Linked DNA regions of Loktanella sp. M215. The protein of the gene in region 2 interacts with the protein of the main gene of each other region in a pairwise test. Links are inferred from orthologs where the notes say so. Each region holds a gene or a part of one and is shown on either strand. Other genes may lie near its edges.

The links. The genes of interacting proteins can lie anywhere in the genome.
Region 1: the proteins of rplA (region 2) and thrS interact in binary tests that used the Escherichia coli proteins (3 or more experiments, as listed by UniProt). The link is inferred for Loktanella sp. M215 from one-to-one orthologs.

What each region holds. Positions count from the first base shown.
Region 1 is NZ_WMEA01000001.1:241,780-248,990, forward strand. What follows is about bases 2,545-5,494. They hold thrS (threonine--tRNA ligase), read left to right. Parts: upstream 2,545-3,018; coding sequence 3,019-4,971; downstream 4,972-5,494. Other genes in these bases: GLR48_RS01170 (MFS transporter), read right to left, coding at 2,545-2,596; GLR48_RS01175 (hypothetical protein), read right to left, coding at 2,583-2,819; GLR48_RS01185 (arsenate reductase family protein), read right to left, coding at 5,041-5,364. Outside these bases: GLR48_RS01160 (MFS transporter), read right to left, coding at 1-461; GLR48_RS01165 (alpha/beta fold hydrolase), read right to left, coding at 565-1,311; more of GLR48_RS01170, read right to left, coding at 1,304-2,544; GLR48_RS01190 (cold-shock protein), read left to right, coding at 5,502-5,708; GLR48_RS01195 (GIY-YIG nuclease family protein), read right to left, coding at 5,745-6,557; thyX (FAD-dependent thymidylate synthase), read right to left, coding at 6,680-7,211. UniProt on the Escherichia coli protein: Catalyzes the attachment of threonine to tRNA(Thr) in a two-step reaction: L-threonine is first activated by ATP to form Thr-AMP and then transferred to the acceptor end of tRNA(Thr). The rate-limiting step is amino acid activation in the presence of tRNA.
Region 2 is NZ_WMEA01000001.1:468,180-475,402, forward strand. The notes cover bases 200-3,161. They hold rplA (50S ribosomal protein L1), read right to left. Parts: upstream 2,049-3,161; coding sequence 1,350-2,048; downstream 200-1,349. Other genes in these bases: rplL (50S ribosomal protein L7/L12), read right to left, coding at 200-519; rplJ (50S ribosomal protein L10), read right to left, coding at 593-1,105; rplK (50S ribosomal protein L11), read right to left, coding at 2,048-2,473; nusG (transcription termination/antitermination protein NusG), read right to left, coding at 2,581-3,114. Outside these bases: more of rplL, read right to left, coding at 145-199; preprotein translocase subunit SecE, read right to left, coding at 3,325-3,522; GLR48_RS02325 (hypothetical protein), read right to left, coding at 3,586-4,506; GLR48_RS02335 (hypothetical protein), read right to left, coding at 4,684-5,652; GLR48_RS02340 (ferritin-like domain-containing protein), read left to right, coding at 5,803-6,300; tuf (elongation factor Tu), read right to left, coding at 6,686-7,223. UniProt on the Escherichia coli protein: One of the primary rRNA binding proteins, it binds very close to the 3'-end of the 23S rRNA. Forms part of the L1 stalk. It is often not seen in high-resolution crystal structures, but can be seen in cryo_EM and 3D reconstruction models.

The DNA of each region.
Region 1 (7,211 bases), 220 kb from region 2 along the record:
GAGGCAAAGGTCATCCGGAACGCCATCATCGTCGACCGCTCGCCCGGGTCCTGCGTCATCTCGCCCGCCATCGCGCCATAGGGGATCGCGACGAAGGTGAACCCGACAGAGGCCGCGGCAAAGAACACCAGCACCCACAGCGCATTGGCCTGCCACGCCATGCCCGCGGGCACCGCGAACATCGCGACGATCGACACCGCCAGCAGTACCGCACCGACCGCGATCCAGGGTGCGCGCCGCCCCCAGCGACTGGTGTTGCGGTCCGACAGATATCCCACGATGGGGTCCGTCACGACGTCAAAGGCCAGCACCGCGAAGGTGACCAGCCCCGCGATCCCCGGCGGCACGCCGAGGTAGGTTGTCAGATAGGTGAACACCAGCAGCTGCTTGACCACGACAAAGACGTTCACGCCCAAGTCCGCCAGCCCCCAGCCCGCCATCTGCCCCTTCGTCAATGCCATGCAAAATGCTCCCCCACCGCCACCCTAGGCGATGCGCCCGCCGCCGCACATCAAATAGCGGCGCCCAGAAATGGATTGAGGAAACCTCAACGATCCGCGCGTGTTACCCGCGGATAAGGTCCAGCACGTCCGCAACCGCCGTCACGATCAGATCGAGGCATGCGGGCGTCGAAAACCGGTGATCCGCGTCCTTCACCAGCGTCAGTCGGATATCCGGCCCCGTCGCGTGATCCAGCAGCCGCAGCGCCACGGCGACATCCACATCGGCATCCGCCGTCCCCTGCAGACACCGCACCGGGCAGGCCAAAGGCAGGGCCGCGCGCAGCACCAGATGATCGCGCCCGTCCGCGATCAGCCGCCGCGTGATGATATAGGGATCGCCATACTCCGACGGCAGCGCCACCTGCCCCTCCCGCTCCAGCATCGCCTTCTGCGTGACATCGAACCCGGCCCACATGCTGTCCTCGGTGAAATCCGGCGCCGCGGCCACCGTCACCAGCCCGGTGATCCGCTCCGGCATCGCCCGCGCGCAAAGCAGCGATATCCAGCCCCCCATGGACGATCCCACCAGCACCAGCGGCCCCGGAACCATCTCCATCACCGCCTGCGCATCGGCAAACCAGTCGCCGATGGCCCCGTCCTCGAACCGTCCGCTGCTTTCGCCGTGTCCCGAATAGTCGAACCGCACAAAGGCGCGGCCGTGTGCCTGCGCCCAGGCCTCCAGATGCACGGCCTTGGTGCCGCCCATGTCGGACTTGAACCCGCCAAGGAACACGACCGTCGGCCCCGCCCCATCGGTCCGGTGATAGGCAATCCGCCGCCCCTGCGGCGTCTCCAACATCTCAGCCATCGCTCTGCACCTCGTCCAAGCCCACGGCCAGCGCCGCCGCCGCCCAGCACATCACGGCAAAGAGGGCGATGACAAGAGGCACCGAGACCTCTCCCACGGCCGCGAACAGGCCGCCCGCCACGATCAAGACCAACCCCACGATGGTGTTCGACAGCGCGGTATAGGGCGCACGGTCGTCGCCTTCGGCCATGTCCACAAGATGCGTCGACCGCCCCAGCCGCACGCCCTGATAGGCGATCATCAGTCCGAACAGCGCCACGGGGATGACGCCCGTCACCGTGACCCAGCCCGTCAGCGCCAGCGCGACAACCAGCGACAGCACAGCGCCCCCGGCCAGTCCGGCATACATCAGCACCCGGCGCGACGACCGGTCCGACAGCCGCCCCCAGACATAAGCCGACACCAGCGACGCCACAGCAGAGGCGAGCACCAGCGCCCCCAGCTGGTTCAGCGCCGTATCGGGCCGCAGCAGCAGGAAATAGGGCGGCGCCAGCGCCGTGCCGACCAGCAGACTGCGCACCACGATGAAGCGTGCCAGTTGCGGATCGTCCCGCAATAGCCTGAACTGCCCCCAGCCAACCCCCGCAACCTCGCCGGCGTCCGACCGCACCTCTGCCAGCGTCGCCATGACCGCCGCCGCGATCAGCCAGAACGCCGCCGCCAGCAGCAGCGCTGCTGTGACCACGACGAACCGCTCTGCCAGCCCCGACAGCAGCACCAGCGCAAAGACGATGACCAGTGCGGCGGCGGCGGAACTGGCAAAACCCGTCGCCGTGCCGCGGCGCGATTTGCCCACGGTCTTGCCCAGTACGTCCTTGTAGCTGGCCGAACAGACCGACCGCGCCAGCGCCAGCACGCTCAGCAGCGCCACGATCACCGCCCCCGCCGTGGCCCCCGACAGGGTCAGCCCGGCCAAGGCAATCGCCCCGGCGCAGATCCCCTGCACCGCCGATCCGCCGGCCCAGAACCACTTGCGCACCGGGGCCGCGGTGATCCAGGGCGTCGTCAACAGTTGCGGCAGCAGCGCCCCGCTTTCGCGCACCGGCACCAGCAGCCCGACCCAGAACGGGCCGGCACCCACATGGGTCAACAACCAGCTCAGCACCAGCTTGGGGTCGATCAGACCGTCCGCGATCTTGCTGGCGGACAGTGCCGCGACATGCCGCAGGAAACTCCCCGGCTCGACGGCGCGCGCAGCCTCCGGCAGGCCGCCGTCGCTGTCCGGATCATCGACGACACGCCGGAACAGCGCGTCGGTCAGTCCCGGTCCGTCAGCCGCCGACATAGGTTCCGGCGGTCGGGCGGAAGAAGGTCTTCTGGTTGTGCAACCGGCCCAGCAGCTTGTTCACCCGCCGGATCCGCGCGTCCAGATCAGGCAGCCCCGCTGGATCCGTGGCGGCGGCGTCGATGCGGGCGTCGGCCAGGGCGCGCCCGGTTTCGCGCAGGGACGATTCGATCAGGTCGATGTCGGCGATGGTCAGTTCAAACGAGCGGTTGAAATGCGGCATGGGAACCTCTGACGATGCGGGATGGGTGTCCGGACGGAGACCTGACCAATATCTACCCCGCCCCCCGGTTCCGTCAAGCGCGGGGTCGCCGCATTCCACCCGCCGCCCCTTGACCGCCCGCGGGCCGCACGGCATGGATGCGGCTCACATATCCCGCAACCGGGCGTTCCGTGGGCGCCAAAATGACGAGGAGCCTCACATGGCCCAGATCTCCCTGACCTTCCCCGATGGCAATGCGCGCAGCTACGATGCAGGCGTGACCGCCGCTGACGTCGCCGCCGACATCTCCTCCTCCCTCCGCAAGAAAGCGATCAGCGCGACCGTGAACGGCCAGCACTGGGACCTGCAGTGGCCCATCGACGCCGACGCACAGATCGCCATCAACACGATGAAGGATCCCGCCCCCGCGCTGGAACTGGTCCGTCACGACCTCGCCCACATCATGGCGCGTGCGGTGCAAGAGATCTGGCCCGACACGCAGGTCACGATCGGCCCGGTGATCAAGGACGGCTGGTACTACGACTTCGACCGCAAGGAACCCTTCACACCCGAAGACCTCTCCTCCATCGAAAAGAAGATGAAGGAGATCATCAACAAGCGCGATGACGTCCGCACGGAAATCTGGGACCGTCCGAAGGCTGTCCAGTACTACAAGGACCGTGGCGAGCCCTACAAGGTCGAGCTGATCGAGAGCATTCCCGGCGACGAGCCGCTGCGCATGTACTGGCACGGCGACTGGCAGGACCTCTGCCGGGGTCCGCACCTGCAGAACACCGGTCAGGTCCCCGCCGACGGCTTCAAGCTGATGTCCATCGCCGGCGCCTACTGGCGCGGTGACAGCGACCGCGCCATGCTGCAACGCATCTACGGGGTCGCCTTCACGAACAAGGAAGACCTCAAGGCCCACCTGCACATGCTGGAGGAAGCCGCCAAGCGCGACCACCGCAAGCTGGGCCGCGAGATGGACCTGTATCACATGCAGGAAGAGGCCCCCGGTCAGGTCTTCTGGCACCCCAACGGCTGGACGATCTACACGCAGCTGCAGGACTACATGCGGCGCAAGCAGCGCACAGACGGTTATGTGGAAGTCAACACTCCTCAGGTCGTGAACCGCGTTCTGTGGGAAAAATCCGGCCACTGGGACAACTATCAGGACCACATGTTCATCGTGGAGGTCGACGAGGACCACGCCCGCGAGAAGACGGTCAACGCGCTGAAGCCGATGAACTGCCCCTGCCACGTGCAGATCTTCAATCAGGGTCTGAAATCCTATCGTGATCTGCCCCTGCGGATGTCCGAATTCGGGTCCTGCAACCGGTATGAGCCGTCGGGCGCGTTGCACGGCATCATGCGGGTGCGGGGCTTCACGCAGGACGACGGCCACATCTTCTGCACCGACGACCAGATCGTGGCCGAGACCGAGAAGTTCATCAAGCTGCTCGCCTCGGTCTATGCCGACCTTGGGTTCGACAACTGGACGATCAAGCTGTCCACCCGCCCCGAGAAGCGGATCGGGTCGGAGGAGAGCTGGGACCGGGTCGAAGCCGCCCTTGGCGACGCCTGCAAGGCGGCGGGCTATGACTTTACCCTGCTGCCGGGCGAAGGGGCGTTCTATGGTCCCAAGCTGGAGTTCACGCTGACCGACGCCATCGGGCGGGAGTGGCAGTGTGGCACCTTGCAGGTGGACCCGAACCTGCCCGACCGGCTGGACGCGAACTATGTCGCACAGGACGGGGCCAAGCATCGCCCGGTCATGCTGCACCGCGCCGTGCTGGGGTCGTTCGAGCGGTTCATCGGCATCCTGATCGAGGAGCACGCGGGCAAGCTGCCGTTCTGGCTGGCGCCGCGTCAGGTCGTGGTGGCGACCATCGTGTCGGATGCGGACGACTATGCCCACGAGGTCGTCGCGGCCTTGAAAGCCCGCGGTATCCGGGCCGAGGCGGATACGCGCAACGAGAAGATCAACTACAAGGTCCGCGAACATTCTGTCGGGAAGGTGCCGGTCATTCTGGCGCTGGGGGGCCGCGAGGTGGAGGAGCGGACCGCATCCGTCCGCCGTCTGGGCGAGCAGCAGACCAAGGTCATGGCGCTGGACGAGATCGTGGCGGAACTGGCCGGTCAGGCCACGCCGCCGGACCAGCGCCAGGCCTGACCCGCGGGGAGGATCGGCGGCCCGTCACAGACGGGCCGCCGTTCACCATTTTTTAAAGCAAACGATGTCTTAAAGGTGGGCCGCCTGCGCGTCTTCCTTCCAGCCGATGGTCCAGACGTCGCCGTTCTGGATCACCGGACGTTTCATCAGCGTCGGATACATGGTCAGCAAGGACTTGATCGGCATGGTCTTTTCCGTCTCGTCCATGTTGCGCCACGTGGTCGAGGACTTGTTGATCGCGGCCTCGTCGAACTGGGCGATGATGCTGTCGAGGTCAGCGTCGCTGATGCCATCGGCGCGGACGTCGATGACCTCGGGATCCTTGCCTGCGTCGCGCAGGGCCTTGATGGCTTTCTTGCAGGTATCGCAGGATTTCAGGCTGAAAATGCGCATGAGGGGTGTCCTTGGGTAAACTGGTTTTATCTTTCGCGGTTTTTGGCCCGCGGTTGATTTGCCTTTTTCAAGGTGGTGCTCAAATCTGATTGGGAAAGGGTGAACGCCCGCAACACATCAGAGACACGGAGACTGCAATGCCGACCGGAAAAGTGAAATGGTTCAATACATCCAAAGGCTTCGGCTTCATCGCCCCCGACGCGGGCGGGCCTGACGTCTTCGTCCACATCTCTGCCGTGGAACGGTCGGGGCTGACCGGCTTGGCCGACGATCAGCCGATTGGCTATGAGCTGATCGAGGGGCGTGACGGGCGGCAGATGGCGGGGGAGTTGGAGAAGATTTGAGTGAGGATTTTCAATTATTCATCGAAATGGACAAAATCATAGAGCGCTGGAGAGCTTGTTTTCAATCTTTCCATCTTTCCATGCACCGTACATTATTCCACTCCCCTCAATAGTCCAATCAGTTCGACCATTGCGAGCCGTTCCAAACAAGAAGACCGACGCTGCGCTGGGGCTTGTGAACGCCATATCTTCGTTGAGTTGAAAGGTTTTGGTATCAATCTTGCTGCACAGTCCTGTTTCAAAAGCGTCCTCACGCGCGGCTTTCTGCCTCTCGTGAAATGATACTTTTTCAGTTAATGAACCTATTGATCCAGCTAATACAACAAACTCACTACCAATTTCTCTAGCTCTCGCTTGAATACCTTTTTGAGAATTTGCGACGATGAAAGTCTCGCTAACCAAATCGGCCGGCGGAACTAGGGACAATTCGTTGTCCACCCAAGCAAACTTTGAGGACTGGCTTTCGACAGGTTTTTTGAGAAATTCTGCGCCAACAACTGGAAGCACCAACTGAATTTCCGACAGAAACGCCTCCATATCAGAAATATCGGCCTCTGGTAGTAAATCGAAGGTTGGCATATCTTTGTTGGCAATTTTTACTTTCTTTGCTGCTGCGAGTATTGCCAACAAGCGGCCCTCCAAATAACGAACATGCGCTTTCGTTAGGTTTAAATCTTTACTCGTTACAGCTATGAATCTTTCCCAAAAATCCTTATCTTTATTGTGCTGATAGAGCCTCTTTCCTAGCTCATCGCCTTCACCAATATAGACTTTTCCTAAATCTGATCCTTCGTCATCAGGTCCGAACAAGAAGTAAACGCCTGTCCTTTTTAATTCGCTACGCAGCAAGACATCCTCTAGCCTCGTCCTAGGCGCAGCAAGAACGTGGCCGGTCCAATTCATGATCTCAGCGGTCAGGATTCCGCTGGCTGTCCCATCGACGAGATAGAGTTTAACAGACCGACCTTTTGTCACTCTGCCAAAACTCCCTCAAACTCCCGCCATTCTCCCTTGCTCATGCCGGAGGTCTCCTGCGTGACCGTCTCGCCCTTCAGCATGCGTTGCAGGCAGACCAGACCCTTGGCGGACAGCACCGCCCCGCCCAGACGATAGTCGGCAAAGGCGCCGTAGGCGGCGGGGACCCAGTCGGCGACGATGTTGCAGATCGCGTCGGCGTAGACGCGGATCTCGTATTGCGCGTGGGCGTCGGCGCGCAGGCGCAGGAAGTGGAACAGGTTGTGCAGGTCCACCTTCCAGTACCACTGGGTATAGATGTTCGCGGGCAGGTTCATGCGGGCGAGTTCGCGGGCAAGCCCCTGCTTTGGCGCGCCATCGGGGCCTTCTTCGCCGATCATCTCGGCGTAGTGGTCATAGGTCTGGGCGGCGTCGCCCTTGAGGATCTCCAGCACGCGGGCGGATTCGTCGGGCGTCAGGGCGGCCCCCCGGCCCTGATTGTTGATGGTGCTTTGCGCCGCAAGCTGAGAGGGGTCGGGGATGTAGAAT
Region 2 (7,223 bases):
CAGAGGCCTCCCGACGGTGCCACCTCCCCAAAAGGAGGGCTGTGTTCACAGCCATCCTTTAAGACAGGTGCGGCTGGACCTGCGAGATGCAGATCCAGCCTTGTCTTGCGGTGCGAACCCCCGAAAGGGGCCCGCCGTTCCGGCTTAGGCCAGTTCGATCTTGGCGCCAGCTGCTTCCAGCTTGGCTTTGATCTCTTCGGCTTCGGCTTTGGACGCGCCTTCCTTGACCTTGCCGCCAGCTTCGACCAGGTCCTTGGCTTCTTTCAGGCCCAGACCGGTGATCGCGCGCACTTCTTTGATCACGTTGATCTTCTGTGCGCCGGCTTCCTTCAACACGACGTCGAATTCGGTCTTTTCTTCGGCAGCTTCGGCGCCAGCGGCAGCCGGGCCAGCCATCATCACAGCGCCGCCAGCGGCGGGCTCGATGCCATACTCGTCCTTGAGGATGGTTTTCAGTTCTTGTGCTTCGAGAAGGGTCAGACCGACGATCTCTTCAGCCAGTTTTTTCAGATCAGCCATTTGATATGCTTTCCGTTTGCTTAAGTGTGTTCCAACGTCAGGGGTTACAACCCCCAAGGCAGTTCAGGTTGCTTTATGCAGCTTTCTCTTCGATGGTCGAAAGAATGCTCGCGATGTTCGAAGCAGGCGCGCCAATGGCCCCGGCGATGTTTGCGGCAGGTGCTGCGATGCAACCCACGATGGAAGCAATAAGCTCCTCGCGGCTCGGCATCCCGGCAACGGCTTTCACACCGGCTGGATCCAATGCGGTCTCACCCATGGCACCGCCAAGAACAACGAGCTTTTCGTTTTTCTTGGCGTAGTCGTCGACCACTTTCGCCGCAGCGACAGGGTCTTCCGAATAGGCAAGGACCGTCATGCCCGTCAGGTACTCAGCAATGGAAGCGCTGGGTTTGCCTTCAAGGGCGATCTTGGCGAGCTTGTTCTTGGCAACGCGCACGGATCCGCCTGCAACACGCATCATTGCGCGCAGATCCTGCATTTCTGCAACTGTCATGCCTTCGTAGCGGGCAACCACCACGACGCCAGAGCTTTCAAAGATCTGGCCGAGTTCGTCGACCAGCTTCTCTTTTTGTGCTCTATCCACAGTTTTACTCCAAGTTTGGGGTTTCCCCCGGCTCAATTTTGCCCCCGGACTTCAGGGGGCGTTCGGGTCCGTATGATGGTCCCGAGGCCAATATCGCCCGAGGTTTCCCCCGGAAATCTTGTTCTCGTTTCCCATCTCGGGAAGGAATTATGACAGGCAGATGCCTGCACCCTCCGTCTCGGACAGCACAGCGACGATGGTTTGCCGCTGCGAGATGGCAGGCCCCGAAGGACCCGCCAAATTCTTAATTGCCAGTGGCTGACGCGATGTCGACCGACACGCCCGGGCCCATGGTCGAGGTCAGGTTGACCTTCTTCATGTAGGTGCCCTTGGCGCCCGCCGGACGGGCCTTCTGCACGGCGTCGACGAATGCCTTCAGGTTCTCTTCCAACTGTTCCTGGCTGAACGAGGCCTTGCCGATTCCGGCGTGGACCACACCGGCCTTTTCGGCGCGGAACTGGACCTGGCCGCCCTTGGCGTCCTTGACGGCCTGCTTCACATCCATGGTGACCGTGCCCACGCGGGGGTTCGGCATCAGGTTGCGCGGACCAAGGATCTTGCCCAGACGACCGACGACGCCCATCATGTCAGGGGTCGCGATGCACCAATCGAAATCGATCGTGCCACCCTGAATGGTTTCCATCAGGTCTTCTGCACCGACGATGTCGGCACCAGCGGCCTTGGCTTCGTCTGCCTTGTCGCCACGGGCGAAGACGGCGACGCGCACGGTCTTGCCGGTGCCGTGGGGCAGCGTGACCGTGCCACGGACCATCTGGTCAGCGTGACGCGGGTCGACGCCCAGAACCATGGCGATCTCGATCGTCTCGTCGAACTTGGCGGTCGCGGCGGTCTTCACCAGCGACACGGCTTCCGTCACCTTGACGTTGGCCTTGCCTTCGAATGCGGCGCGGTTGGCCGTCGTGCGTTTTCCGAACTTTGCCATTACTTCACCTCGATGCCCATGGACCGGGCAGAGCCCGCGATGATCAGCATTGCGCCCTCGATCGAGGTCGCATTCAGATCTTTCATCTTCGCTTCGGCGATCTCACGCACCTGCTTGGCAGAGATCGACCCGGCGGTCGTCTTGCCCGGCGCCTTGGACCCGGAGGACAGCTTGGCGGCCTTCTTGATGTAATAGGACGCGGGCGGCGTCTTGATTTCCATCGAGAACGACTTGTCCGCGTAATACGTGATCACGGTCGGGCAAGGTGCGTCTTTTTCCATGTCTGCGGTCTTGGCGTTGAACGCTTTGCAGAATTCCATGATGTTGATGCCGCGCTGGCCCAAAGCCGGACCGACGGGCGGGGACGGCTTTGCGTTGCCGGCCGGAACCTGCAACTTCAGCGAACCCATTACTTTCTTGGCCATGAGGCCTCTCCTTCATCATCAGCGGCGGATCAGATCCGCCCTACAACGGCCCCGCGACGGGGCCAACTTGCCGTGGTTCGCATCACTGCTCCCACGTCCGAAACACGTCAGCCCTGCTTAGAGACCTGCGTGAATTCCAACTCGACCGGGGTGGCCCGGCCAAAGATCGAGACCGTCACCTTCAGGCGCTGGTTGTCCTCGTCCACTTCCTCGACCATGCCATCGAAGTCCTCGAACGGACCGTCGTTGACCTTGACCTTTTCGCCGATCTCGAAGTGGATCAGCGTGCGCGGGCTGTCTTCGCCTTCCTGCACGCGACCCAAGATCGCCTGCACTTCGGCATCGCGCATCGGGCTCGGACGACCCTGCGGACCAAGGAAACCCGTCACCCGGTTGATCGAGTTGATCAGGTGATAGCCTTCGTCCGACAGCTCCATGTGGACCAGCACATAACCGGGCATGAAGCGACGCTCGGTCGTGACCTTCTTGTTCCGGCGGATCTCGATCACTTCTTCTGTCGGCACCAGAACTTCGTCGATCTGCTCTTCCAGACCTTGCTCCGACACTTTTTGACGGATGGTCTCTGCGATCTTTTTTTCGAAGTTCGACAGAACGCTAACCGAATACCAACGTTTCGCCATGTTCGTCGTCACCTCGCACCTGCGACAGTCACCCGGGGGCGTAGCCGCATAAATTCCAGTTCTTTCAGCCGCATAACACGGCCTGCCCCGACAATAAATTTTTGGCGTGCAACACGATTCGCCGCACGCCATCCGGGTAAGTTGTGGGCTATTACCGCCGCAGCCACCTGAATTCAAGGGGGTGCGGACAGATTGTGCCGCAGCTTTGCGTCAGCTGCCGAAGAACGTCAGGATGAACTGCAGGCCCTGACGGATCACCAGATCGACGATGCTGAAAAACGTCGCCATCAGCGCCGCCATGATGAACACCATCACCGTCGTCAGAACGACCTCGCGCCGCGTGGGCCACACGACCTTGGCGATTTCTGCACGGGTCTCGTTGATGAACTTGACGGGATTGGTGGCCATGGCTGCGTCCTTCCGGGGTGACGTGGCGGACATACGGCCTCTGCCCGTCGGTTTCAAGCCCGCTTAGCCAAGGGGGGCAGGTCGCAACAGGGTGACGCCCGGCATCTGCGCGATCTCCGCCACCTGGACGGCATAGAATTCGGCGGATAGCGCACGTTCTTCGGCATCGAAACCATCATGGGCGGGGGTGTCAGGCCCGACCGGAAACCTGTCACGCGCCTGCTGCACGATCGGCCCGTCGGCACCGGCAGCCTTCAACTCCAGCGCGCAGGCCACCGCGGCCGCCGACAGACCCGGATTGACGACCCGCGCGACCGGGCGGATCGGACCGACCCCTGCCCCCAGCAACGCCGCGACAACGGGATCGAACAGGCGATGGTAATCCTCGTGGCGCCACACGGTCAGACTGGCGACGCCGGGCGCCTGACGCAGGCGGCGCACCAGATCGACCCAGTCGATATGCGCCAATGGATTGCGGCGCTTGAAATTCTCCATCGCGACGCCGGACCCTGCCTGCAACACCAGCCCGTACGCTGAATTGAGAAAGCTGGCGGGATCCCGAATACCGATGCACAGGTCGATTCCCCTATCCGGCGCGATGCAGGCCGCCAGCGCCGACAGCCGGTCCGCCGCATCCGGATACAGCGGCACGGGCATGCTGTGGAACGGCCCGGCATAGCGGCGGTCGAACAGCGCACCGATGAAGTTTTCCTCTGACAGCACCAGCCGCGTGCCACCGTCCAGCATTTCTGCCAGCACCTCCGATGCCGGCCGCAGGTCGGCCACGGATTTGCGCGGGTTGAAGTGCAGGTTGAACCGCGCCTCGATCCGCGTGCCGGGCTGGCGCAGGGCGGGCGGACCAAAGAATCGCACGCCGGCGGCTTCGACATGGCGGCGCGCGCCGTGGATGGAATGTTGCAGATGCGTCGTCGCGGTCTTGTGCGCGCCGACGTGAAACACGATCTTAACGGACACATCAGACATGCGACGGGACCGTGTCATAAGAATTGGGAAACTGGCAGGGGCACACAGACTCGAACTGTGGGCCTACGGTTTTGGAGACCGTCGCTCTACCAACTGAGCTATACCCCTGCATCGTGGCGTCGGATTAACGGAAGCCCGCGGCGGGATCAAGTCCCTCCGCACGGTTTCGGTGCAGCTTCATGGTTTCGTCCGCGTCAGACCCGTCGCCTGCGCATGAGAGATATCGACCTCGCGCTGGCCCGCCTGCACCGCATCGCGCCAGCCCGCGTTGTTGATGACCGTGTCGGGCCGGGCGGCCTCCTTGTCATAGAAGGCCAGCAGCGCCTCGACCGTATGCCACTGCGAGTATTCGTGCAGCAGACGGTCGGCGAGCCATTTGACCGGCAACTTCAACAGCGTGTCGGCTTTCTGGTAGTGATAGCAGACGACCTGCCGGATGGCCTGATCGCTGATCTTGCCGGCCTTGTTCCATTTCACGTCGATCATGTTCAGCCGCAGCCCCGCCCGTTCGACCGCGACCGGCAAAGAGATCTGGTCCAGCGTCGGATAAATCCCGCGGGCCAGACGCCGCCGTTCGATCGCCAGCGCCGTATCGCGCCAGAGTTCACCAAAGTGCGATCCCATGTAGGTCACGTAACCGGCCGAGATCGAGGGCATGGTGAACGACTGGTCGGGCCGCGACATGCGCCCGCGCGGCAGGGACAGACCCACGCTTTCATAGGCCGGCACCCAGTCCTGCGGCGTGTTGCCCCACATCCAGTTGCCCGTGGGCCTGCCAGACACCGCCCCCGGCACCAGCGTTTCCGACAGCAGCGCGGGCTGCAGCATGAACATGTCCGTATCAAACAGGATCGTCGCCGGTTCCGCCCGGGGTGCGGCACAGGCGTAAAGCTTGTTGCCCTGCGGATAGATGACCTCGAACCCCGGATCGATCTCGTCCAGCGTGACGCCATTCGCCTTGAAGAAGGCCAGCGTCGCCGGATGCAGCTGGTCGATCAACGCGGCGCGGCAATATCCGTAAAGCCGGATGTCATCACCGGCAAAGGCCCGCAACGACGCCGCCAGCAACACGGCGGGCCATTCGTAGGCCCCCGGCTCGACCATGAAAACGGCGGCGATGGGCATCTGGGCATGGTGGGACGGCATGGAGGCTCCAACACTTCTGGCCCTACCCTAGCGGTCCAACACGTCGCGAAAAGGGCAAAAAGGCGGCGATGTCACCCGACGGTCACGGAACAATGCAGCAGCCGTTCCGTTAGAACCCCAAGCAGATTGCAATAGAAAAGGAAGATCGACATGGCCATGAATTCCCTCAAGGACATCTACCTCGACCAGCTTCAGGACATCTGGAGCGCCAATACTCAATCCATGGCGGTCGTGAACGAGCTGGGTCGCGCCGCGCAGGACAAAGACCTGTCCGAAGCCCTGATCGACGGTGCCAACGGCATCAACGACGGTATCAACGAGATTGCGAAACTGTGCAGCGATCATGGCATCGCCCCCAATGCAGAACACTGCAAGGGCATGGAAGGCCTCGTGAAAGAAGCCCGCGCCCACGGTCTGTCGGACGAGATCACCGACGCCGACGTGCGCGACGCGGCCATCATTCCGCAGTATCAGCGCATGGTCCACTACGCGCTGGCCGGCTACGGCACGCTGGTCGCCTTTGCCAACCGTCTGGGCCTCGACGGCGATGCGGCGGTGCTGCAGAAGTGCCTTGATCACACCTATGACGGCGATCGCCGCATGACGGAAATCGCGATGAAGGGCGGCGTGAACAAGGACGCCGCGTAAACATCCGGAATTGGATCGGAGGAGCCCGCGCCATCTGGCGCGGGCTTTTTTGTGTCGCACGCGAGGCCACCCTGCGCGGATACATGTCAAAAACATAATGTTTCGCATGCGATACATATTATGTTAATTGAATACAATAAGTTAGAATTCATGAACGACGGGTAAAGGCATCCCTCTTTTACCGAGAGAACGGGCCGCTTCGACGCACGATCCGAGGCGTCACCGTCACGCTGTGCTCATCATCGTGAAGATCATGTTAAAACGAGAAAGGCCGCCTCCTTTCGGAAGCGGCCTTTGTAGCACCTAGCTTGGCACGCTGTGGGACATTGTCATGGTTTGCAAGCAAACCACTGCCATGTCCCACGCGCCAAATTCGCAAAGCGAATTAGGCGAGGATCTTCGACACCACGCCAGCGCCGACAGTCCGGCCGCCTTCACGGATAGCAAACCGCAGGCCGTCTTCCATCGCGATCGGCGCGATCAGTTCGACTTCGAACTTCAGGTTGTCGCCGGGCATCACCATTTCCGTGCCCTCGGGCAGGATCACGGTGCCGGTCACGTCCGTCGTGCGGAAGTAGAACTGCGGGCGGTAGTTCGCGAAGAACGGCGTGTGACGGCCACCCTCTTCCTTGTTCAGGATGTAGGCCTCGGCCTCGAACTTCGTGTGCGGCGACACGGACTTCGGCTTGCACAGCACCTGACCACGCTCCACGCCGTCACGGTCGATGCCGCGCAGCAGGACGCCGACGTTGTCACCCGCCTGGCCGGAGTCCAGCAGCTTGCGGAACATCTCGACACCGGTGCAGGTCGTCGTCTTGGTGTCCTTCAGACCCACGATCTCGATGCTGTCGCCGACGTTGATCACGCCACGCTCGATGCGGCCGGTGACCACGGTGCCACGGCCGGAGATCGAGAACACGTCC